3 regions of the Rhodococcus sp. NPDC059969 genome follow, and region 3 is predicted to be linked to each of the others. Evidence: riboswitches for the same ligand, from Rfam matches in the RefSeq annotation. Region 3 holds a riboswitch; each other region holds the start of a gene.
What was found. Region 3 has a riboswitch for S-adenosylmethionine ahead of ACFWAD_RS17700 (aminotransferase class V-fold PLP-dependent enzyme). Riboswitches for the same ligand answer to the same signal wherever they lie in the genome.
Positions count from the first base shown of each region.

Region 1: another riboswitch for S-adenosylmethionine. It lies ahead of ACFWAD_RS02140 (ABC transporter substrate-binding protein); the one in region 3 lies ahead of ACFWAD_RS17700 (aminotransferase class V-fold PLP-dependent enzyme).
Region 2: another riboswitch for S-adenosylmethionine. It lies ahead of ACFWAD_RS27170 (LLM class flavin-dependent oxidoreductase); the one in region 3 lies ahead of ACFWAD_RS17700 (aminotransferase class V-fold PLP-dependent enzyme).

Region 1 is NZ_JBHWUF010000001.1:456,315-464,238, reverse strand. Features, by position in the region: gene ACFWAD_RS02170 (ABC transporter permease) at 1-880, shown strand, start outside; gene ACFWAD_RS02165 (ABC transporter ATP-binding protein) at 877-1,617, shown strand; gene ACFWAD_RS02160 (PAS domain S-box protein) at 1,729-2,169, shown strand; gene ACFWAD_RS02155 (TetR/AcrR family transcriptional regulator) at 2,176-2,802, opposite strand; gene ACFWAD_RS02150 (hypothetical protein) at 2,855-3,799, shown strand; gene ACFWAD_RS02145 (SDR family NAD(P)-dependent oxidoreductase) at 3,796-4,575, shown strand; SAM riboswitch class IV at 4,759-4,872, shown strand; gene ACFWAD_RS02140 (ABC transporter substrate-binding protein) at 4,904-6,547, shown strand; gene ACFWAD_RS02135 (ABC transporter permease) at 6,528-7,490, shown strand; gene ACFWAD_RS02130 (ABC transporter permease) at 7,495-7,924, shown strand, end outside.
Region 2 is NZ_JBHWUF010000013.1:141,652-149,575, forward strand. Features, by position in the region: gene ACFWAD_RS27165 (NtaA/DmoA family FMN-dependent monooxygenase) at 1-657, opposite strand, end outside; gene ACFWAD_RS27170 (LLM class flavin-dependent oxidoreductase) at 678-2,024, opposite strand; SAM riboswitch class IV at 2,007-2,120, opposite strand; gene ACFWAD_RS27175 (phosphodiesterase) at 2,199-3,104, opposite strand; gene ACFWAD_RS27180 (dicarboxylate/amino acid:cation symporter) at 3,444-4,817, shown strand; gene ACFWAD_RS27185 (alpha/beta hydrolase) at 4,910-6,055, opposite strand; gene ACFWAD_RS27190 (SNF2-related protein) at 6,167-7,924, shown strand, end outside.
Region 3 is NZ_JBHWUF010000006.1:26,680-34,603, reverse strand. Features, by position in the region: gene ACFWAD_RS17735 (CGNR zinc finger domain-containing protein) at 1-384, opposite strand, end outside; gene ACFWAD_RS17730 (hypothetical protein) at 448-825, shown strand; gene ACFWAD_RS17725 (hypothetical protein) at 919-1,263, shown strand; gene ACFWAD_RS17720 (saccharopine dehydrogenase family protein) at 1,264-2,475, opposite strand; gene ACFWAD_RS17715 (alpha/beta hydrolase family protein) at 2,468-3,466, opposite strand; gene ACFWAD_RS17710 (PaaX family transcriptional regulator C-terminal domain-containing protein) at 3,577-4,488, shown strand; gene ACFWAD_RS17705 (hypothetical protein) at 4,467-5,081, opposite strand; gene ACFWAD_RS17700 (aminotransferase class V-fold PLP-dependent enzyme) at 5,292-6,617, opposite strand; SAM riboswitch class IV at 6,672-6,786, opposite strand; gene ACFWAD_RS17695 (PucR family transcriptional regulator) at 6,847-7,924, opposite strand, start outside.

The DNA of each region.
Region 1 (7,924 bases), on a different contig from region 3:
GTTCGCCGACACCGGAGCAGGAGCGTCGTTCGACGAATCGGCGCTCACGCAGGACCAGATCAACGCCTGGACCTCCACGTCGAAGGACGTCGATCCCATCGGAATCGGTCGCGGGAAAGCAGGATTGGCCGACGGAAATCAGAAGTCGGTCGCCCTGTTCGGTGCCGACGGCGGTTTCGGGGACGTAACGCCGTCGGCGTCAGGCACGGTGGTGTTGAGCGAAGGTGCCGCCCGCGATCTGGGGGCGGGCGCCGGCGATCAGGTGGGTGTCGGTACGCAGCAGTTCACCGTCAGCGCCGTTCGCGGTGACGACTGGTACAGCCATTCGCCCGTCGTCTGGATGACGCTTGACGACTGGCAGGCGGCCAATCCGCGCGGCGGAGTTGCGACGGTGCTGGCTGTCACCGGAGCCTCTGACGCTTCCGCAACTGACAAGTCGGCAGCGACGACGTCGACTACGGTCACCGGTTCGCTCGACGCGATCGGTTCGTACAAGTCGGAGAACGGATCGTTGACGTTGATGACGCTCATGTTGTTCGCGATCTCGGCCCTGGTGATCGGTGCGTTCTTCACGGTGTGGACGATCCAGCGAACCCCGGACATCGCAACCTTGAAAGCACTCGGCGCGACTACCGGTTCTCTGGTGCGCGACGCTTTGGGTCAGGCACTCATCGTGCTGATCGCCGGAGTCACCGTCGGGATCGGGCTGACAGCGGTTGCCGGTTCGCTGATCGGTGATGCCATGCCGTTTGTCCTGGACGCATCCACCACCGTCGTACCTGCCGTGGCTTTGATCGGACTCGGTCTGCTCGGCGCGGCCTTTGTACTTCGATTCCTCTCGACCACCGATCCACTCACAGCATTGGGGAGCGCACGATGACCATGACTACCGGCACCACAGTTCTCGACATCCAGAATGTCGACCTGACGTTTCCCGACGGGCAATCGCGGGTGACAGCGTTGGACGACGTGTCCCTGCGGCTGCACCGCGGCGAGATCGCCGCGATCACCGGGCCCTCGGGTTCGGGTAAGTCCAGCCTGTTGGCGGTGGCGTCGACCCTGATCCGTCCGGATTCCGGGCACGTCTACCTCCGGACGCCGGAGGGCAGCACCGACATCGCGGCGCTGAGTCGGCGGGCGGCGTCGGAGCTGCGACGCTCGTCCATCGGGATCGTCTTCCAGCAGTCCAACCTGGTGTCGTCGTTGACGGCACTGGAGCAGCTCGAGGTGATGGCGCATCTGGGGCAGTCCGTGTTCACGTCGCGGGCCCGTCGCAAAGCCGTGAGATCAAAAGCGATGGATTTGCTGGATGCTGTCGGACTGGCGGATCAGAGCGGAAAACGGCCGTCTCAGCTGTCGGGCGGGCAGCGGCAGCGGGTCAATCTCGCGCGGGCATTGATGAACGATCCCCAGCTTCTGGTGGTCGACGAGCCCACCAGCGCGCTCGATCAGGAGCGCGGTGCTGCCGTCATGGATCTGATCATCGGGGTGGTGCGGGAACACGAGGCGGCAACCCTTCTCGTGACACACGACCGAAGTCACCTGTCTCGGATGGATACTGTCTATCGTGTTGTTGACGGTTCCTTGGCGGAGGACCAGGAGGCGCTCGCGGCGTAACTCAGGCGGGCACGATTCGGGCATTCGTCACTGCATCCGGGCGGGAAGTCAACCCGCGATTTGCTGGGCAGTTAGACTGTTGTCGACTCGGGCAACTTGAGAGGACGTGTTATGGAACGCCGCCGCAACGTTGCGCAGCCGCCACAATCGCCGATTGCGGATCTGGAGCAGATGCCTGCCCTGATTCTCCTCGACAGGCTTCCGGTGCCGGTCATGGCCGTTCACCGCGACGGCAGCATCGTTTTTGCCAACCCGTCCTTCGCTGACATGCTGGGATACCCCAAGAAGGCCGTCTCGGCGTTGCGTTTGCAGGACATTCTTTACGACAAGGATGCCGACGACGTCAGTGCCGAGCAGGCCCATCGTGAACTGAGTTCCGAACCGGGCTCGGTCAAGGAGTTCGTGCACTCGGACAGCACTTTGGTGCGGGCGACGGTCAGCCAGTCGCTGCTTCGCCGCGACGACGACACGATCACCCTTGCCGTCCTCCACGATCTGACAGAACGCCTGTGGAACAACCCACGGCACATCGACGACAAGCCCACCAAGTAGTTCGAGTTACTTCCTGGATTTGACGGTTCGGTCCAGGCCGAGGGTTGCAGCAAGGGTGTTGACCACCCATTCTTCGTACTGTTGGCCGGTCCAACCCGCGCCGACCACGAGGTCTGTGTACGTCTCGGGGCTGAGCAGTGTGAGTGCCACGTTCACGGCTGTTTCGAGGTCGACGGTCGGCGCCTTTTCGACGATGCCGACCATCAGATGTTCCTGCACCGTGCGTCGCTGCGTGCGGTTGATTTGCCACAAGCGGGCGGCATCGTCGTCCGCGGAAGCAGCGGCGCGTAGTGCCAACAGGATGTCCGCGGTGCGCTCCAGAATCAGCCGTCCGTGGTGAACCTGAATCCGGAGTTGCCCGAGGGGATGTGGGGCGCCGAGTGCCGCCGCCACCCACGGTCGGTCCAGAGTTGCAGTCTTTTCCTCATCGCCCGCTACGGCCACGTCGAGCAGTGCTGACAGCACGCTCGGCTTGTTGCCGAACACGAAATAGACACTCTGCACCGACACGCCCGCCGCTGCGGCAAGTTGTTTGATCGTGGCGGCCGCGTAGCCGGGATCGACAAAAACTTCGCGCGCTGCCTCGATGATCTTGCGCCGCGCCGACGTGTCTTCCCGAAGAACCTCAGTCATGATTAGAGTTTAACTCTAGAGTCGAACTCTAGCGACTCGGGAGGCGAAGAAAATGACGAAGGTTCTTGTACTCGGTGGCTACGGTGCCGTCGGGATTCCCCTGATGAAACAACTCGCGAAGGTCCCCGAAATCTCCGCGTTCTCTGCCGGCCGTGATCCTGTCCGCGCGGACGTCGTCGTTGATCTTAAAGAACCAGGCGCGTTTTCGGCAGTGGTTCGAGACTTCGATGTCGTGGTGAACGCGTCGGGTTTCGAGGACGTTCGCCTGGCCGAAGAAGCGGTGCGTAGTGGGGCAGCATTTGTCGACGTCACGGCGACCTCGAGCTACTGCGAAGAATTGGAAGCGGTCGACGGACCCGTTCTGATCGGCGTCGGCTTGGCGCCGGGGTTGACGAGTGTCCTCGCAGCAGCGGCGCACCGACTCGGCGACGGGCCAGTGGACATCGTGATCGGACTTGGCGGCGGAGAACTACACGGGCCGGCCGCGACGGCGTGGACCTACGGGATGTTGGGCACCCGCTTTCCCGACGCTGACGGTCGATCGATCCGGAACTACACCGGGATGAAGACGTTTCGGATGCCGGCCGACGCGACCGGGTACCGCACCGGTCCTGCTGTGCGGGCAGATTTTTCGGACCAGCATGCGTTGACGCGCGACCTCGGCGTGCCGGTCAGGACGTACCTGCGATTGGATACGTCCGCTGCGACGCTCGGGCTCGCCGTCATGACGTGGGTACCCGCGCTCCGGAAGGTAGTACCGAAGAAGCTGTGGGGCTCGGATCGTTGGGTCGCGATGGCCCGAACGGATAACGGTCCGGCGCTGTGGGTTTCGGGGCGGAGCCAGTCGGCAGCGACGGCAGCTGTCGCCGCGCGCGCCGTGCAATTGATTCGAGACCGAACAATCTCGAAGCCGACGTGGTATCACTCGGTGGAGACGGCAGAGTCGTTGCAAGCGGCTGTTCCCGGTCCATTCCACCTGCAGAAGGGCGCACCATGAATACATCGTCCGCCGACACACGTCGGGTCGCTCTGGTCACCGGAGCCGCCTCGGGAATCGGTAGGGCCACCGTCGAACTGTTCGTCTCACGCGGGCATGCAGTTGTGGCCGTCGATGTCTCCGAACGCGGACTGGAATCTCTGAATCGACTCGACGGCGTCGTCACGGTGGTCGGTAGCGTCACCGAGGAGCAGGTCAACAAGGCGGCCGTCGATACCGCACTCGAACGTTTCGGCCGACTCGACGCTGCCGTCTTCAACGCCGGGACCGGAGGCACACCTCCGCTGGAGTCTCCCGATGCCGTCGAGAATGCCGACCGCATCATCGGCGTCAACCTTCGGGGTCCCATCCACGGACTACGGGCCGCGATTCCGGCCCTGCGCGCAAGCAAGGGTTCTGCCGTTTTCACGGCCTCCGTCGCCGGCCTGCGGGGCGATCCAGGCAACTGGGCATACAACGCCACCAAGGGCGCACTCGTGAATCTGGTGCGCGCCTTCGCAATCGACTACGCCGGCGTCGGCGTTCGGATCAACGCCCTCGCGCCCGGTCTGACCAGGACCGGTATCACTGCGAACGTTACCTCCGATCCGGCGGTGCTTTCCGCTATCGAGCGACGAATCCCTCTGGGCCGCTTCGCTGAACCTGTGGAACAGGCAGAGGCGATCTGGTTCCTCTCGTCCCCCGCGGCGAGTTACATCACCGGCACGACACTCGTCGTCGACGGGGGCCTCGATGCCAATCTCGGCATCCTTCCGTTGCCGGGCCAATCGCTCTGAACCTGGCCGTTCCGTGACGACCGGACCAGATCGACGACCAGCCGCGGGTAATTGACGGGTTCAGGGGTGGGCAAGCCAAAATTGCTGACATGTCGGAGATTTGGCGCGAGCATGGAACAGCTCTCTCACTCACGCTGAGTTTAATTCGTGTTTACTCTTATGTGCCGCCTTAGACTTTTAATCGGTCATGAGAATCAGTGACAAGCTCCGGCTCGCTGGTCGGCAACCCTTCGATGCGACGGGGTGCCCCGGATGACGACCAGGCCGACGGGCACCCCCGTTCGGTCAGCGCTGGCTTTGAAAGAGCCCTTTGTAGAGAGCGAATACCTTGACTCGTGTTCTTCGACGCGTTGGTGCGACCGGAGCTGTGGCGGTTACCTTCGCGATACTGTTGACCTCCTGCTCGTCCAAGGCAGACAGCACGCCGTTCGACGAGAATGCGACGCCGGTTTCAGGCGGCACGTCCACGTTCGGTCTCAACTCCGACGTCGATTGCGTCGATCCGCAACAAACCGGCAGCTCCGTGGCGGCGCTGGTCTCACGAAACGTGGTGGATTCCCTCGTCGCACACGGCGAGAACAACGAGTTCACACCGTGGTTGGCTAGTTCCTGGACCGAATCCGAGGACGCGAAGCTGTACACCTTCACCCTGCGTGACGGCGTCACGTTCTCCGACGGAACTCCGGTCGACGCGGAGGCCGTGAAATTCAACTTCGATCGTGTTTCCAACCCGGCGACCAAGTCGGCGTACGCCAGATCGCTTCTCGGACCGCTCGATACGGTTACGGTGGTAGACGCGAATACAGTCAGCGTGGCGTTCACCGCGCCGTACCCGTCGTTCCTGCAGGGTGCTTCACTGCCGTTCCTCGGCATTCAGTCGCCGACGCATCTGCGCTCGACCGACAACGCGAACTGCACCACTCTGGTCGGGTCGGGGGCCTTCACCTTGGGCAACTACACCAAGGGCGTGGGATTCGAGTTGAATCGCCGAGACGACTACAACTGGGGCCCCGGATACGCCAAACATCAAGGTGCAGCCTATTTGGAGAAGCTGAATTTCCGCATCTTGCCCGAAAACGCCACGCGTCTCGGCTCTCTGGAGAACGGCGAGGTCGATGCCATCGCGGCCGTTCCGTCGGCGAATGCGCCGCAAGTGGACAAGGATCCGAACCTCCGTCTGATCAAGTACGAGAACCCAGGTATCAACTACAGCATCTTCCTCAACACCCAAGCCGCACCGTTCACGGATATTCGTGTGCGACAGGCTTTCCAGAGTTCGCTCAACTCCACCGACCTGGTCAAGAGCGTCTACTTCGACCAGTTGCGACCTGCCGACAACATCCTCGGACCGAAGACGCCGTACTACGACGCTACCGTCGCCGGCAACTGGGGATACGACGCCGACAAGGCGAATTCGCTTCTCGACGAAGCAGGTTGGACATCACGCGATTCCGACGGGTACCGGACCAAGGACGGTAAACGTCTGAGCATCCGATTCCCCTACGATTCGTCCAGCTACTTCGCCGAGAACGCGCCCCTGCTCGAGGCTTTCCAGGATCAGGTCAAGAAGGATGTGGGATTCGACTTGGTCATCGAGCCCGTGGACACCGGAACGCTGTCCGATCGTGCGGCGAAGGGTGACTACGAGGCGGCAGCATTGTTCTTCGTGCGACCGGAACCCGATATTCTCCGCACCGTATTCTCCAGCGCATACGTACCGCCGAACGGTGGTGCATATGCACGCGCCGTCGACCCGGAACTCGACGCCAATCTCACCCGGGCCGCTTCCGTTCCCAACGGCCCGGAGCGCGAGGCGATCTACTCGTCGATTCAGCATCACGTCATCGACTCGGCGTACGTCGTTCCCGTCTACGTCCAGGCGTACCGCCTCGGCACGAACAACAATATTCACGGAATCTCGTTTGCCACCAACGCCTCACCGCTCTTCTACGATGCTTTCCTCACCAACTGAGCAGCGTCGACGCGCGGCAACCCTGTCGCGGCTGATCGTCGCCAAGATCGGTGCCGCGGTTCTGGTGGTGTGGGGCGCGGGCACTCTCACCTTCATCGCTCTGCACACCATCAAGGGTGATCCGGTGAACATCATTCTCGGCGGCGATTCGGTGGTCCGTCCGAGCGACCGCGAAGCAATTCGCGTCTCGTATGGACTGGACCGGCCGATCGTCGTCCAGTACCTCACCTATCTGAAGCGGGTGTTCACCGGCGACCTCGGAAACTCGTACCAGCTGCAAAGGCCGGTGACGGAGGTTCTGGGAGAACAACTCTGGCCTACCGTCGCGCTCGCCGTACCTGCCGTCGTGCTTGCAATCGTGATCGCCTCGGCGCTCGCACTGCTGACCGCCGGCCGACCGCGTCTGCGGACTGTCGCGTCGGGGTTCGAGTTGCTGTCCGTGTCGGTGCCCACGTTCTGGATCGGTATTCTCCTGCTCTGGATCTTCGCTTTCGCCCTCGACTGGTTCCCGGCCTCGAGCGCCAAGACCGACATCTCTCTCGTTCTGCCGATCATCACTCTGGCTCTGCCCATCGCCGGTTTGTTGTCGCAAGTTCTCCGGGACGGGGTGGAGGATGCACTTGCGCAGCCGTTTGTCGTGACTTCCCGCGCTCGCGGGGCCTCCCGTGCCACGGTCCTGCTCAGACACGCCTTCCGGCACGCTCTGCTGCCCGCCACCACCCTCGCCGCCTATTTCGTCGGGGCGACACTGGGTGGTGCCGTGCTGACCGAAACCGTCTTCGCACGACCAGGTCTGGGACGTGTCACACTCCAGGCGATCGGAGCGAAGGACATGCCGGTCGTGTTGGGGATCGTTGTCCTCTCTGCACTGGTGTTCATCGTGGTCAACACGCTTCTCGATCTGTTGTACGTGGTAATCGATCCGCGCCTGCGAAAGGGCTGATTCCGTGGCCACTCTCACCGCTGTACTGCGGCGTCCGTCGTTCGTCTTCCGAAACAAGCAGGGCCCGAGCCTCGGTACGACGCTCGCTCTGCTCTTCACTGCGATCGCTCTCGTGGCGGTCGCGGCACCGTCACTGCTCACCGGTGTCGATCCGAACGCCACCAACCCGGCCGCGCCCTTTGCCGGCCCGGGATCGGCGCACTGGTTCGGTACCGACAACCTGGGCCGCGACATCTTCTCCAGAGTCGTGCACGGCGCCCGGTTCTCGTTGCTCATCGGACTGGGTGCCACCGCTGTCGCGGTGCTACTCGGCACTCTCGTCGGAATATCGGCGGTGCTCGGACCACGCTGGGTGCGAGCCGGTCTGCTACGAATGGTGGACATCACGATGGCATTTCCCGATCTGCTCCTGACCCTGCTCGTCATCGCCGTCC
Region 2 (7,924 bases), on a different contig from region 3:
CTGCAGAATAACCGGGCGCCCTTGCGGGCTACGCGGCACCGTGAATCGGCCGTTCACATCGAAATGTGATCCGTGGAAGGCGAATTCACCGGCATCCGGTCGCGAGAGAAAGCGTCCTGATGCCTTGTCAGCAACGATGTCGTCGCTGCGCCACGAATCCCACAGTTGACGCACCAGCGCTACCGTCTCCTCCGCACGCTCGTATCGTTGCGCACGATCCAGGTATCCGCCGCGGCGAAAGTTCTGGCCGGTGAATGCGTCGAACGTGGTGACGACGTTCCAGGCGGCACGTCCTCCGGACAATTGATCGAGCGTCGCGAATTGTCTTGCCAGCTCGTAAGGCTCGTTGAACGTGGCGTTGATGGTGCCTGCCAAACCGAGGTGTTCGGTCACTGCTGCCAACGATGCAAGCACGGTGAAGGTGTCCGGCCTACCGATGATGTCCTGATCGAATATCTGTCCTGCACGTTCACGAAGAGCAAGACCTTCGGCGAGGAAGAAGAAGTCAAACTTCCCACGCTCGGCTGTTCGAGCGGTGTGCTCGAAGGATTCGAACTCGATCTGACTGCCCGCCTGCGGATCCCACCACGCAGTGTGATGGTTGACGCCGCCGAGGTAGGCACCCAGGATGACCTGCTTACGCTGCTGAGAACTCATGAAAGTGTATTCCTCGTCTGTCAGGCGGCCGGAGTGCCGGCGGCGTAGCGGTTGGGAATGTTGATGGGCAGACCAAGCAGTCCGCGAAGATTCGTCTGTGGGTATTCGGTGCGGAATACGCTGCGTCGCTGCAATTCCGGTACCAGCTCACCTGCGATCGCGTCGAGGTCGTCTACGACGACGCCCGGTCGCAACCGGAATCCGTCGATTCCCAACTGTTGCCACCGGAGCAGAAGATCTGCCAACTCGGCCGCGGTACCGGTGAAGGTCAGCGCGTCCGAACGGTATTCGGTACCAACCTGCGCGTCGAGTCGAGCGAGCCGTTGCTTTCCGGTTTCTTCCGGCGTATCGAAGAAGACGACGATGTCGGTGAAGACCCGAAGCGGTTCACCGGTGCGCTGCACGTGCTCTTCGGCTGCTCGCACCTCACCCAGGATTGCCGTGACCTGCTCGTCGTCGAATGGCGTCACGAACACCAGGTCAGCCGTGCGCGCTGCCAGTTCGTACGCCACGCGCTGATGCGCCAGTGCTGTGACGACGGGATGCCCCTGCGGCGGGCGCGGAGTCACCGACGGTCCACGGACCGACAAATACTTGCCCTCGAAGTCGATGTAGTGCAACTTGTCTCGGTCGATGAATCGGCGCTGCTCCACGTCGCGGATCTCGGCGTCGTCCTCCCAGCTGTCCCAGAGTCGCCGGATGACGTCAGCGGCCTCCGCAGCTTCGTCGAACAGGTCACGTACGAAGTCCGGGAGGACACCTGAAACGATCGACTGACGCTCGGCATCGGTGAGCGCTGGGATATCGCGTCGCCCGAACTGGGCCGCCTCGGACTCCGAAGCCGACACCTTCACCTGCCATCCGGCGCGACCGCGCGAGGTGTAGTCCAGCGTGGCAACGGCTTTGGACACGTGGAACGGCTCGGTGTGAATGGTGGTGATGGTCGGGATCAAACCGATGTTGCTCGTGACGGGTGCCAGTCGGGCCGCCACGAGATGTGCGTCGAGCCGCGCGCGTACCCGATCAACGGCGTCGTCGACGGGCGCGAGTGGGTCCGCCGGAACCGAGAGACTGTCCTCGATGGTGACGAAATCGAGCAGACCACGCTCGGCGGTCGTCACCACGTCAGTCCAGTACGACGCGCTGAACAGCTCACTCGGGCGCGAGTGTGGCTCGCGCCAGGCTGCAGGGTGCCAACCGGCACCGTCCAGCGCTACGGCGAGATGCAGCGGAGCAAGATGAGAAGAAGGGGTGGAGGTCATCGGCGCATACTCCTGTTCGAGAACTACTCGGGAGCGCACAGTGCCGACCGCAGAAACCGTCAGCACCCGACTGACGGTTCTCGTGGCGACTGCCGCTTGCGACACGCACCGCGCGTGTCGCCAGGTGTGATTCCGGGGCACCCCATCGGCATGAAGGGTTGCCGTCCAGCTAGCCGGTCCTTGTTGCTGGAGCTCTGCACCTACCTCGACGGTAGTGAGTACGCGACCGCCCGACAATCAACCCGAACCGTGCCGGCCCGCCGGAAACCGCCTGCCACCTCAGACGATCGAGCGCCTCGCCTTTTCGCTCTCGAGGATTCGAATGCCGGCGGCGCCGAGCCTCCGGACTCCCTCGGCCGCGTCGACGGGCTCACCGACCGTCACGTGAGCGCCGAGAGGAACGACCGAATGAACAATCGTCTCGTCGTAGACGTGCACCAGGTTGCACCCCTGAGCCCCGTCTCGACCACGCTGCCCACCGACTTCCACGTTCAGGTCCTGGGTGTAACACGTCGACGACGCCACGGACACGGGAATCCCGGCGAACGTCGCCGTCGTCGAATAGTGAAGGTGCCCGGCAAGAATCGCCCGAACATCACTGCCTCGCAGGACGTCTGCCAGCCGGGGCTGATCGCGCAACTCCACCAAGACTGCAAGATCCTGAATACACGGAACCGGGGGGTGATGCAGCGCCAGTATCGTTCCGTCGGGCGCGGGGACCGCCAACTCTGCTCGTAGCCAGTCCAATTGACGATCCGTGATCTCACCGTAGTGATGACCCGGAACCGACGAGTCCAGGGTGATCACCCGCAGTCCGTCGAGATCGTAGACGTTGTCGACGGGATGATCTGCTGCGTCCTCGCCCAACAGCAACGATCTGAAGGTGGGGCGGTCGTCGTGGTTACCCATAGCCCAGATGACCTGTGCATCGATCTCGGCCGCCACGGGTTCCACGATGGCTTTCAATTGCGCGTACGCGTCGGGGTGCCCCTCGTCGGTCAGGTCGCCGGTGAAGAGGAGTGCGTCGGGGCGTGCGCCCGAGGCCACTATCCCGCGGAGCACTTCCCGCAACCTCGTCGACGCATCCACGGCGTCGTACAACTCCCCCTGTGCTACCAGATGTGTGTCACTGAGGTGCACCAGAAAATGCTTCGGACGCGGGTACTCGGCATTCCGAACGCTCATCGGTCTCTCGCTTCCGCTTGCCGACGCGTAGGCGCCGGTGCGGCACCTACTGATCGTCGACACTAGTCAACCGACCAACAGTGACTGATCGGGGCACACCCGACGAACACGAAGCGAACTCCCGCGGCGACCCTCGGGATCGAGTAGTTGAAGCTGCGAGTAGTGTGTGGACAGTGTTGTTCCTGACCAGTCGGCGTTACGTCGACCTTCGCCTGCAGGCGAGCGCAATGTGTACGTGCTCGCTCTGACCTGACGCGTACCAGGAAACATTTCTTCGAATCTGCCCGGCCTCTGGTGCCGCGCTGCGTTTCGCTCCCTTGATTTTCGAAAGGCATAGTCATGCCCAGCTCCACCTCCACCGGCGTGCCGGAAAAGTCCACGTCCCGTTTTCCGTCCTGGGCGACGGCATTCGGACCGCAGATCGTCGCCGGCCTCGTACTCGGTGTCATCATCGGTCTCGTCGCCCGGGCAATGCCTGATGCGGCCGACGGCAACGTCAACTGGTTGGTCGGCACCGTGCAGACCATCGGTTCGAGTTACGTCAAGCTGCTCACCGTTGCGGTGATCCCGCTGGTGTTCACGGCCATCGTCAGTTCCATCGCCAACCTGCGACAGGTCGCCAATGCAGCTCGCCTGGCCGTGCAGACCTTGCTCTGGTTCGCCATCACCGCGTTCATCGCTGTGATCATCGGCATCATCGTCGGCCTGATCACCGATCCCGGTTCACGGACCGACGTCGCCGCCGAAGCCGCGAAGGAACCCAAGAGTTCCGGTTCGTGGTGGGCGTTCATCACCGGACTGGTTCCGAACAACTTCCTCGGGCTGGGCGCGAAGACTTCCGTTACCGAAGGTGTAGCGACCACGACGCTGAGCTTCAACGTCCTGCAGCTGCTCGTCATCGCCGGCGCAATCGGCATTGCTGCGCTCAAGATCGGACCGAAGGCTGCGCCGTTCCTCGAGTTCAACGCATCGCTTCTCGCGATCGTTCAGAAGGTCCTGTGGTGGATCATCCGCCTCGCCCCGATCGGCACCGCCGCGCTGATTGCCAACGCTGTCGCCACCTACGGCTGGGATGCGATCGGCTCGCTGGGCGTCTTCACCGCTGCCATCTACATCGGCCTGGCGATCGTGTTCTTCGTGGTCTACCCCATCCTGATTGCCGCACATGGCCTCTCGGTCCGGAGCTTCTTCTCCGGCGTCTGGCCCGCGACTCAGCTCGGCTTCGTCTCGCGCTCGTCGATCGGTACCCTGCCGCTGACCGAACGCGTCACCGAACGCAACCTCGGTGTTCCTCGTGAGTACGCCTCGTTCGCCGTTCCGCTCGGTGCCACCACGAAGATGGACGGTTGCGCTGCAATCTATCCCGCAATCGCGGCAATCTTCGTCGCCGGCTTCTACGACGTTCCGCTGACGTTCACCGACTACCTGCTGATCGTCGTCGTTTCGGTCATCGGCTCGGCAGCAACGGCCGGAACAACCGGTGCGACAGTCATGCTCACACTCACGCTCTCCACCCTGGGTCTTCCGCTGGCCGGCGTCGGCCTGCTCCTCGCCGTCGAACCGATCGTCGACATGGGCCGCACCGCAGTCAACGTCACCGGCCAGGCTCTGGTTCCGGTCATCGTCGCAAAGCGTGAGGGAATCCTCGACAAGGAGCGCTTCGACGCTCCCCGCAACGGTGATCCCTTCGCCGAGGAACTTGTCGACGCGTAACCCTCGATGACAACAGCAGCGTCCCCGCACCTGAGCAATACGGTGCGGGGACGCTGCTTTTCAACCGGAACTGCACAGACTGTCGTCGACCGTCAGACGCCAAGTGCCCGGGACAGAGTCGGCCACGCCTTCGGCAGTCGTTCACGCCAATACGCCCACGCGTGTGTGCCGTTCGGCTCGTAATCCACCTGCGCCGGAATCTTCAGCTCCTGCAACCGAGCGTCGAACATCTTGGTGCAGGCATGCGCAGCAACCTCGATGCCGCCGCCGATCACCAGACGCTCGAGCAGTTCAGGAGTCTGCAGCGTCTCGTCGGATCCGGGAAGACCGTTCGCCGTCGACACGTAGATTTCCTTGCCTCGCAACTTCTCCGCGTTGATCAAAGAATCGTGCGCCTCCCACTCCGGGCCTCCTGGCACACCCCAGATGTTGGCCGGATCTCCGCTTCGGGAAGAAATCGTGGCCTGAATGGCAGTTCGCCCAAGCGGATCCATCGTGGAGTAGCAGCCACTGAAAACCGCGACGCCCCGGTACATGTCCGGAAAGCGTTGGGCGAGCATCATGGCGCCCATCGCGCCCATGGAATTGCCGGCAATCGCGTTGATGCCGTTGGTCTCGAGTCGTGCGTCGATCAGCGGTGGCAGCTCTTCGGTGATGAAGGTTTCCCACTTGTGCAGTCCCAGCCGCGGATCCGGATTCTCCCAGTCCGAGTACAGGCTCGCGATTCCGCCATTGAGCATCACGACGTTGACGTTCTTGTCGGCGAAGAACGCCGGGGCGCCGCCGATCGTCATCCATCCGCTGCTTTTCTCTCCGGCGTCGACACCCTCGAGCATGTACAGCGCTGGGCGCGGAACCGAATTGTCAGCGGGTAGCAAAATCTCGACGCCGACCTCGCGTCGAAGTGCAGGCGACGCCACCGTCAGCCTGACCGCCTGTGGTGCGGTCACCTTCTCGCCGACGATGGCCGGGACGACGATGTCGTCGCGCAGGTCCGGTTTGGGGCCCGGATCCTCCTGAAGTGGTCCCGGGATCGTCGACCCCGAGCTCACGCTTCCCTCGACGCTGCCCAGACTTCCCGAGCTTCCCGAACTACCCGAGCTTCCCGAACTACCCGAGCTTCCGGAACTCGGCGCTGCCGTCGACAGTCCGCCCAATTGCAAAGAAAGTGCACAGACGGCCAAACACACCGCACCTGTGCGCGCAGATCGAATCCACGCACGCCGCTCAGTCCTCATGAAACTCCCAAACCAGTCAAAGATGTTTCCGTGAACATACCGTGCAGTTCGGACTTTCTTGGACAAACGACCACGACAAGATCTGTCGGACGCCGCCACTAGGCTGGCCCCGTGCAACCGGACTCAGTCAAGGCCCTCGACCTCGACCGAGTTCGCGCTGTCGTCGGCACGACAACCTACGACCGCGGACTTACCTACCTTCGGCAGAATGCAGTCGAATCCATCGCATGGAACGACACCGCTGACACCTTGACCGGCGCTGTATCGGGAACTGCGCGAGAGCCGTACACCTGCACGATTTCGGTAAGTCGCAGCGCGGCCGGTGCTGCCACATTCACGCGTGGCCTCTGCACGTGTCCCGTGCGGATGAACTGCAAACACGTGGCCGCGTTGGTACTCGCAGCGGTGGCCGAGGCGAACACGACGCCACGACAACTCGGATGGGACCGCGCGCTCGAGGAGTTGCTCCGACCAGACCCCGACGGCCGCACAACTCCCGGACTCGGCATTCAATTCATCGCGCGAACCAAAGGCGCATCGACACGGCTCCTCGTCAAACCAGTGCAACCAGGAGCGAGAGGGTGGATCTCCGGCGGACTCGCCTGGAACAAACTCGGAAGCACCTTTCAGTTCCCTGCCGACCACATCCGGGTTCTACGCGACATTCATCTCCTCCACAGCGCCGGCAACCATTACCGACATCAGAATGCCGCGGAAATCGATCTTGCCGGGTTTCCGAGCCCACAACTCTGGTCGCTTCTTGATGAGGCGATCAGCGTCGGCGTTTCACTCGTTCACTCGAAGGCCGGCCTCGGCAACATCTCCCTACTCGACGACGCCAACATCTGCCTCGACGTACACGGAGCGGAAGACAACAATCTCCGTCTCACGCCCCGAATTCAGACCGATGGGCACATCATCACCCATTCCGACTGGGGACTTGTCGGTTCGCCGGCACATGGTGTCTTCACGCTCGACGCCACCAACGCGATCACGCTCGCACCACTGGACACACCGGTCACCCATCAATTGAGGCAGTTGATCGACTCCGGAAAGTCAGTCGACATACCCGCCGAGCATCGGGATGCGTTCACTTCGCGGTTCGTGTTCAAACTCGGAAGCCTCGCTCCCGTCATATCTTCCGACGGCGCCTACAGCCCACCGACCGTGTCCGGTCCGCGGCTACAACTGATGGCCACTTACGACGACGACCACCGTATCGACATCGAATCGGCATGGAAATACACCGTCGATGCCGACGACCTGATCATTTCTACCGCCGATGCAACCACCGACGAGTCCGAGGTCCGCAATCACGCTGCCGAAGATGCCATCACCAACAGCCTCGGCGCGGCCGCGGTAAAGGCCACTCTCGCGGGAACGCTGACCGGCCTCGATTCAATGCAGTTCACACTCGACCTCCTCCCCCAACTCGAAGCGCACGACGCCATCGACCTCACGGTTGCAGGAACCCCTGCCGACTACCGGCCTGCAGACGACGCCGTAGTGATCGGCCTCAGCACATCGGCCCCGGACGGTGACAGCGGATCCGACTGGTTCGACCTCGATGTCACCGTCGATGTTGCGGGACAAAGTGTTCCGTTCACAACACTGTTCGCCGCTCTGAGCAAGGGCGAGACTCACATACTGCTACCGGACGGCGCCTTCTTCCGGCTCGACGCACCCGAACTACTCGGCCTACACCGTCTCATCACCGAAGCGCGGTCGCTACTCGATCGACCTACCGGCAAACTCGCGATCAGCAAATTTCAAGCCGGGCTGTGGGAAGAATTGGCGGCGCTCGGAAGAGTCGAACATCAAGCAGCCGCATGGAAGAAGCAGATCGCCGGATTGCTCGGCAGTTCGGGC
Region 3 (7,924 bases):
CATGAGTTCACCCGCGAGATCGATTGTGCTGTCCGGTACTGCATTCCACCGGTAGTCGTTCTGGGAATCCGGCGTGAGTCGAACATGATGTGGGACGGTCTGCAGGAATCGATGAGTGCGATCAACGAGCTCATCAGAAGTCGGAGCATCGAGAATCGAACGAATCCCCTCTCTGAGTTCCTTGACGTCGGCAAGTTCACCGCTGGTAAGCCGATGCCCGTTGCGGAGCGCGTCCGGCGAGAGTCCGTGTTCATCCAGTAGATCGTGAAGCGTCTGGGGGGCAGCCAACGCGTCACCGGCCTCCACCCACACGCGGGGTGAGGTGTTGACCAGGTCCGTCGCAAACGACGCACCGGATACGTAATCGTCTAAAACTACTTGCATCCCTTACCTCCCTGCCTTACCGTAATTGAATAACCTAACTTTACACCTTACGGAGGCGGCGGGATGGAACACTGCGCAGACCACGGACTGCCCGAGATACTGCTCGACACCCACAATCGATTACGCCGCGCCGGCACCGTGGCGTCGGGGACACCCGTCGTTGCCGCCGATCTCTACTGGTCCATCGGCGCGCTCGCCCAGTGTCTGACCGCCATGGACGAGGTCATTTCACAACTGGGAATCAACGCCCGAAAGCAGTTGCGGGCCGGAAAGTTCGATGTCGAGGGCGGACCGTTCGAAGGACAACCCGACGCTGCCCTGCTCACCGCAGTTCTTGCGCTCGCCCGAGCATCGAGCAGTTGTGAACCAGTTCAGACGGCAATCGGCAATGCCCAGATCGCGGTGAGCGATCTCGTCGTCTCAAGGCCCACCAGCACTTGACGCCCGCGCTCGCAGCCTGTCCTAATAGAGACTGTATGGTTGGTTTTCAGGCAGCCACCGAGAGCATCGACCAGCAGGAACCGGGTTATCACTGTGAGTGCAGGAACATCGACAATCTACGAGGACCGAACCGTCCGGATCGACAATCAGGGCGTGACGATCCGCCACTACTACTTCCCGTTTGTCAGCAAGTTCGTCCCGTACTCGCAGATCGAATCCGTCGACCTCGGAGTCATGTCGTGGCTGAGCGGACGCCTACGAATCTGGGGAACAACAGATTTCAGCTCGTGGTACAGCCTGGATCTTTCACGTCCGTGGAAGGAGACTGCGGTGGTACTCACCCTCACCGGCCGTGGAGCACCCTCGTTCAGCCCCAAAGACGCAGACCGAGTCGACGCCGAAATCCGCAGTCGCATCGGATCGCACGCCGCGAACTGACTAGCGGAACTCGGATTCGACGGTAACGATCTCCCTCCAATCGGTTCGATCGAACAATCGCGCCAGCGCTGTGAACAGAACTTCCGGATCGATGACACTCTCCGGTGAGCGCACACCGACCCGATCCGAAATCGTTCCGTCGGCCAGCCGGGATACAACCTGAGCAAGGCCCAGCACCAAAGGGATTCCAGTCGCACGGGCCATGTCCGACAGCAACTCCGATACCGGCGAATCGTCGGCAATACGTGCCACGACGCGCATCTCTCGACCTTCGAGCGCCCCTGTGGCCGAGGCGAAGAACAACGGCAAGGATCCGTGGCCGGCGCGCGTGAGCATTCGAGGCGCAGCACGGATCATCCGTCCGAGCGAAGGCTTGCCCAATTCTTCAGCGGCCGAGTCGAGATCGATTCTCCCCTTGTCGATGTCGGCGCGGAGAACGTCGAGAAACGCCACGGTTTCCGGAGTGATGACCATCAGATTTGCCGAATGCCCCGCAGGCTTGATGGTCCGATGAAACATCACCGGCTCCGGATGCCCGACCACGTAAGCGTTCCCCCGACGTCCGCCGGGCAGTTCGAGTGCGATGGAACGCAATGGTTCTTCGTTGACGATTCGCCCCGCACGAACCACCGGAACCTGGCCGCTGATCTGCTGCATCCAGTGAACGGCGGCTGCACTCAATGTGTCCACCGACTCGTCCTCGCCCTCGACATCAACCGGCCAGGCTGTATACAGATCGTCGACCACGTCCAATCGCGAGACTGCCATCGCGGCCAGGAGGTTACTCATCCCGGGACTTGCGCCCATGCCGACTACCGCACAGATTCCGGCTCCCCTCGCGGCACAGTCCAATTCCAGCATGTCGACGGCCGGCTCCCAGTCGTCGCAGATGTCGAGATAGTGAGTCCCGGTCTCGATCGCTGCCTGGAGAATGCCGACGCCGAAACGGAAGAACGGTCCGACCGTATTGACGACCACGTCTGCGCCGTCAAGCAATTCACGTAGCATGCGACCGTCCGTGACGTCGATGCTGCGCGCCTCGACTTCCGCTGACGCCTGCGCCAGTTCAACTGAAAGACGCTTCGCAGCATCGATATCGCGATCCGCGACTACTACCTTGCCGATTCCCGGCAATGTTGCGGCCAGACGAACTGCTGCCGAGCCCATGGCACCGGCACCGCCCAGAGCGACAACCGTGATTCCGTCAGCCATGAATTCCCTCCAAGAATGCAGTCTGTTCTGCTAGATACCCGGGGGTGAAGATCGAACGGGGAGCAAGGACGGCCACTAGAGCGGACCTCACTTCCGAGTCTTCGAGATCCTTGTCCACGATCGAATGCGTAGCGTCGGGGTACTTCTTGACCACCAATTGCCCTGGAGCGTCGAGCAATTCGCGATACACCCTTTCGGTGTCTGCCACGTCGACGTTGACGTCTTGTCCGCCGACAATCAAGAGCACCGGAACCTTCACGGTTTCGAGATCGGCTCGCGCATCCGAGAGGTAGTTCTTTCGGATGAAGTTCCACCGGTCTTCGGTGAGACCGTCAGCCTCGCCGGAGGCCACGAGATCGCCGAACGATGCATCGCGTGCCAACTGATCCAAGTTCTTCGAACGGTCGACCCGCGCTTTCTCGAACTCTTCGGCCGGCGCATTCCTCTCGGAAAGCTCTGCACGGGTATTGAATTCACCTTGTTGGAGCCAGTTGATCGCCGGGCCCACGGCAATGACGAATGCGACGTCCGGGTCGAGGTTCACCACCTTGGGCATCACCCACCCCGCCTGGCTGGCACCCCACAGACCGATCCGAGAGCGATCGATATCCGAACGCCCCCGCGCCCACGCGATTGCCGCTTCCGTTTCCGCCGCCCGATCGTCCATGCTCTGATCGAGCCAGTTGCCCGGCGCCCCGTTCACCCCCGGCTTGTCCCAGGAGAGTGACGCGTACCCCGCCTTTGCGAATGCCTCCCAGAGCGGCCGATAGAAGGTGTCGTGTGTTGCATCGATCGGTCCGTCTCCGTGGACGAAAACCACGAGCCCGAAGGGGCCGTCACCATGCTCGGGCAATGCAAGGACTCCCTGGAGTGGCATCGATCCCCCAGTGATCGTCACTTTTTCCTCGCGGATGTCGTAGCTGTTCTGGTACAGCGTCCAGCCCACAAGTCCAACGATCAGGACAACGACCACTGCCAGGGAAGTAACCACCCACCTGCGCAAACGAGGGCTACTCTTCCTCTCACTCTTCGATTGCACTGCCATCTTCCCGCCTTAACGTACGAAGTGAAAACGATCGTTTTGACTTCGATAGTACAGTTATGGGCGAAGATGTCGAGACGCGAGGAAAGGGCAGGGCGATGACCGACAGAGACGTCGATGTACCCACGAGGATTTTGATCGAGGGGCTACTGCGCACGGACGGAACTGTCGACGGGCACACCCTCTATGCCACCGCCGACGCCCTCGGCAAAACAGATCAACAGGTTCGGCTGTGCATCAAACGGTTGGTCACCGAGGGAAAGTTCACTCAGGAAGGTCGCGGGCGGCAGTCCACGCTACGAGCAACACCGAAAGCCGTGCGCGAGATGGAACCCGACGTCGATTTCGTTCGGCTGGCCTATCAACAAGATCGCACCACTGCGACACCGTGGGACGGATATTGGCATCTGGTCGGATTCGCAATTCCGGAGTCGTCACGGAAAGCACGAGATGCGCTGCGCACCAGGGTCGTTTACCTCGGCGGCGCGCTCGTCCAGGGCGGTCTGTACGTCTCGCCGCACGCCTGGGAACCGTACGTTCTCGATGCGGCCGCCGAACTCGACGTCGAACAGCACCTGTCTTCTCTCACCACTCGAGATCTGAAAGTGGGCATGCACGAAGACCCGGTGAAGATTGCCGCGCAGTTGTGGCCATTGGGCGAGATCGCTGACGGATATGAACGGCTGCTCGACGTAGCGACCGCACGCCTGCACAAACTGCAGAACACTCCGGGCACCGATGCTGTCACGATGACCATCGAGCTCGCGGCGGAGTTCACGCGAGCCATGGAACCGGATCCGCTACTGCCACCGGAATTACTGCCCACCAACTGGATCGGCAAGCGGGCGCGCTCCGTCACGGCACAGTGCTGGACGCTGCTGGCACAGGTGGACGGCGTCGACAAACTACCGTCGCTGTTCCACCTGTACGCAGATGCAATCGGTGAGGATCAGGACGCGAGAGTGCGCTGACGGGGCGGCAGCCCGAAACGACTGAGCACTTCGTCGACCGCGGTGGACGGTGTGACAAGTCCCCGATCCTGAAGCCACGGAATGGTGCTGTCCACCAGGTGCTCGAGAGTGCGGGGCAATGCGAGAGGCAACAACGTAACGCCGTCGGCGACATCGGCAGCTCGGATATCGGCGATCAAACTGCCGAGACCGGAAGGCGTTCCGACGTAGTGAAGCGAAACGGGAACCCGCGGCGAGGTCAACGCGCTGTCCAACTGTGCAAGCTCTTTCCGGGCGGAGCGAGCCTCCGGCGCGACCAGAATCTCGAGATCGACCAGCACTGCGACGCCGTCGGGATCGCGTCCTTCTTCGGCGACGGCAGCGCGTATCCGTGCACGTTCGAGCTGTGCCTCACGCAGATCCGCAGCGCGAATCCGAACCACATTGGTAGGGAATGAAGCTAAATCGAGAGCCTTTTCGCCCTCGGTGAGGTCCACCCAGTAGTCGCCGCCGATGATGGGCAGGTTGCCGGGTGCGCCCTCAGCGGCCGGATGGTGACCGGATCCGGTCAACTCGACCGCTACGTGCAGAGAATGCGAAGCGAGTGAAGACATGTGAGACCTCCGAAAATCAGAAAAGTGTGGGATGAGCGAGACGAATCGTCAGCTCGAACACATTCCTGACGAGGTGCGGCACAGATCTACATGGCGACGGCACCACTGACCGAGAGTGATGCTCACTCTCGAAGGGGTGGCGGGAAAGTCCGCTGGTGCCATGGCTGCCATGCTAGTTGTCCGTTCGAGTTTTCGGGGACCGAGCTCAGCTCAGACGCACTCGGCTGCGCCGGCATTGTCGTCTGCGGCTCCGAGGAAGGGGCGGGTCTCGGGCACAGGGTTCCACGCACCTGCCGTCTTCGCGTACTTCCAATCACGCTGATTCGAAACCAGGATGTTCACGGCGTCGACCAACCGCGTGACGTCATCCGAGCTGCTACCGAGGCCGAGGCTGGCGCGAACTGCACCGCCGGAGAGGCCGAGGCGTGCGAGAACTGGATGTGCGCAGAAGCGACCGTCGCGAACTCCGATGCCGTGCTCGGCGGAGAGGAATGCGGCGATCTCGCCCGCTTCGAATCCGTCGACGGTGAAGGTGACGATTCCGACGGCGTCAGGAGCGTCGTTCCACAGCCGTACGAGTGAGACGCCTTCGATGGCGGACAAGCCGTCAGTGAGCTGGGCGGTGAGCGCCTTCTCATGCTCGGCGATGACGTCGAAGTCCAGAGCGTGCAGGGTTTCGCAGGCGGTCGCGATAGCTGCCGCACCGAGCACGTTGGGCGAACCGGCCTCGTGGCGTGCGGGCGCGCAAGCCCACTCGGTGGATCCGATGGTCACCTCACGCACGGCGCCGCCGCCGGCGAGGTACGGCTGAGCTTCGTCGAGCCAGTCACGGCGGCCGACGAGAACGCCGGCGCCGAAGGGCGCGTACAGCTTGTGGCCCGAGAACGCTACGTAGTCGACGCCGCATTCCTGCAGGTCGATGCGACGGTGGGGAGCCAACTGAGCAGCGTCGACGAGGATACGTGCGCCGCAACGGTGAGCGATGTCAGCCAAGCGTGCAATCGGCAGGATCTCACCGGTCACGTTGGAGGCGCCGGTGATTGCGAGCAGTGCGGCAGGCTTGGTGCACAGTTCACCGATCAGACGCTCGATGGTCTCTTCGATGGTGTCTGCGGCGGTGACGATACGAGCGTCGTTCCACGGCAACAGGTTTGCGTGATGCTCGACGTCGAGGACAACGGTGCTGCCGGGGACACACTGGGCCAGCAGGTTCAGCGAATCGGTGGTGTTTCGGGTGAAGACGACAACCTGATCGTCGGCACAGTTCACGAAACGAGCAACGGATTCACGAGCGTTCTCGTAGGTGAGGGTGGAGATCCGGGACGCGTAGCCGGCACCGCGGTGGACGCTGGCGTACGTGGGCAACAACTCGGCGATACGGTCGGTGACCTGGGCCAATGCCGGCGCACTCGCGGCGTAGTCGAAGTTGGCGTAGGAGCATTCGCCGCCCTGAACCAGCGGAACCTGCAGGTCAGCACCCGAAACCTTGGCGATCGGAGCGGTGCAGCAGGTGTCGGCACTCAATACAGCAGTCATCGAAGACAATCCTCACGTTCAAGGACTCATTCGTTCGGGTGATGGCCCCGGAAGAGTCCGCGCTTGCCGCATTCGTTTTCGAACGCAGCCGGGTCGTCACCCGGAGCACCCCACCGCGGAGGAGGGTTGCCGACCAGCAAGCCGGGGCTGAACACTGGTACTCGTGACCTGGCAACGAGGATGGCAGGAACTTCCCGTGCTTGTCAAGACGAAGCTGCGAAGCCCGTCGTCACGGCGCGATCGTTCGGCAGGCGAGGTGGAGTGCAAGCCTGGTTTCCGGATCGGCCAGATCCACCGAGAGAAGGCGCTGAATTCGATCGATCCGACTCGATACGGTGTTGCGGTGCAAGCCCATTCGAGTTGCGGTGTGAGCCAGAGACGATTCTTCGTCGAGGTACGTCGAGAGAGTCTCGAGCAACTCTCCACTCGAATCTCGTAGCGGCGCGAGCAGTGCCGCGGCGGCGGGCTGAAACGTGTCGGTTCGCGTCCACGCCAGCAGCAACTGCGCCAGCCCGAGGCGGTCCACGTGCAGGAACCGGCCGGTGTGCGACCGGGAACCGGCGAGACGAGCGGCATCCCCCGCCTCCGACAGAGACGCTCCGATACCGGCAGGGCCATCGTGCGCGCGTCCCACTCCCACCCACGTCTCCATTGTGGGCTCCAACCGCGCTTGAGCTGTGCGAATACGTTCGGCAATCCTGGTGATCGCCTCCGGTCGCGGCTCACCTGGCAGAGTCGTCCACGCTGCCCAGCCGTCAGCCTGTTCCACAACGTTGGCGTCGATTCCCTCCGCTGCGAGGGCGTCTGCAACCTCAGTGCGCCTGGCCACCAGGTCAACCTCGCCGATGGCCAGGACTTTGATGCCGATGTGCCAGCCGTCCAGCGCCCAACCGGCGTCGAGTGCGCGCCTGAGCAGTCCGGGTGTGGCGTCTGCGGACGTGTCGACGAGTTCACCCAGCAACGCGCTACGCCGACGCGCTTCGCGCTCATCGACCATACGCGCAACGGCCAGCCGGTGACCGACAGCCAACGAGGCCACATCGAGAACGACTGAGAGAGAAGCCTCTTCGACGCTCTGACGCACCGGGAGCAGCACCGCCAGCCAGGGCTCTCGGGCTGCGCCGGACATCACCGGGCATGCGATCAGAACCCCGCCGGAGTCCAATTCGACAGTGGTGGGCGCCCCGCGGCCCGACAACGTACCTGCGGCCGCTCGATCGTCGTCCGACAACAGGTCAGCACCGGTCAGCGGACGTCCGGACGAGTCCAGGAGAATGAACGAACGCTGAAAGGTGTTCAGTAACACC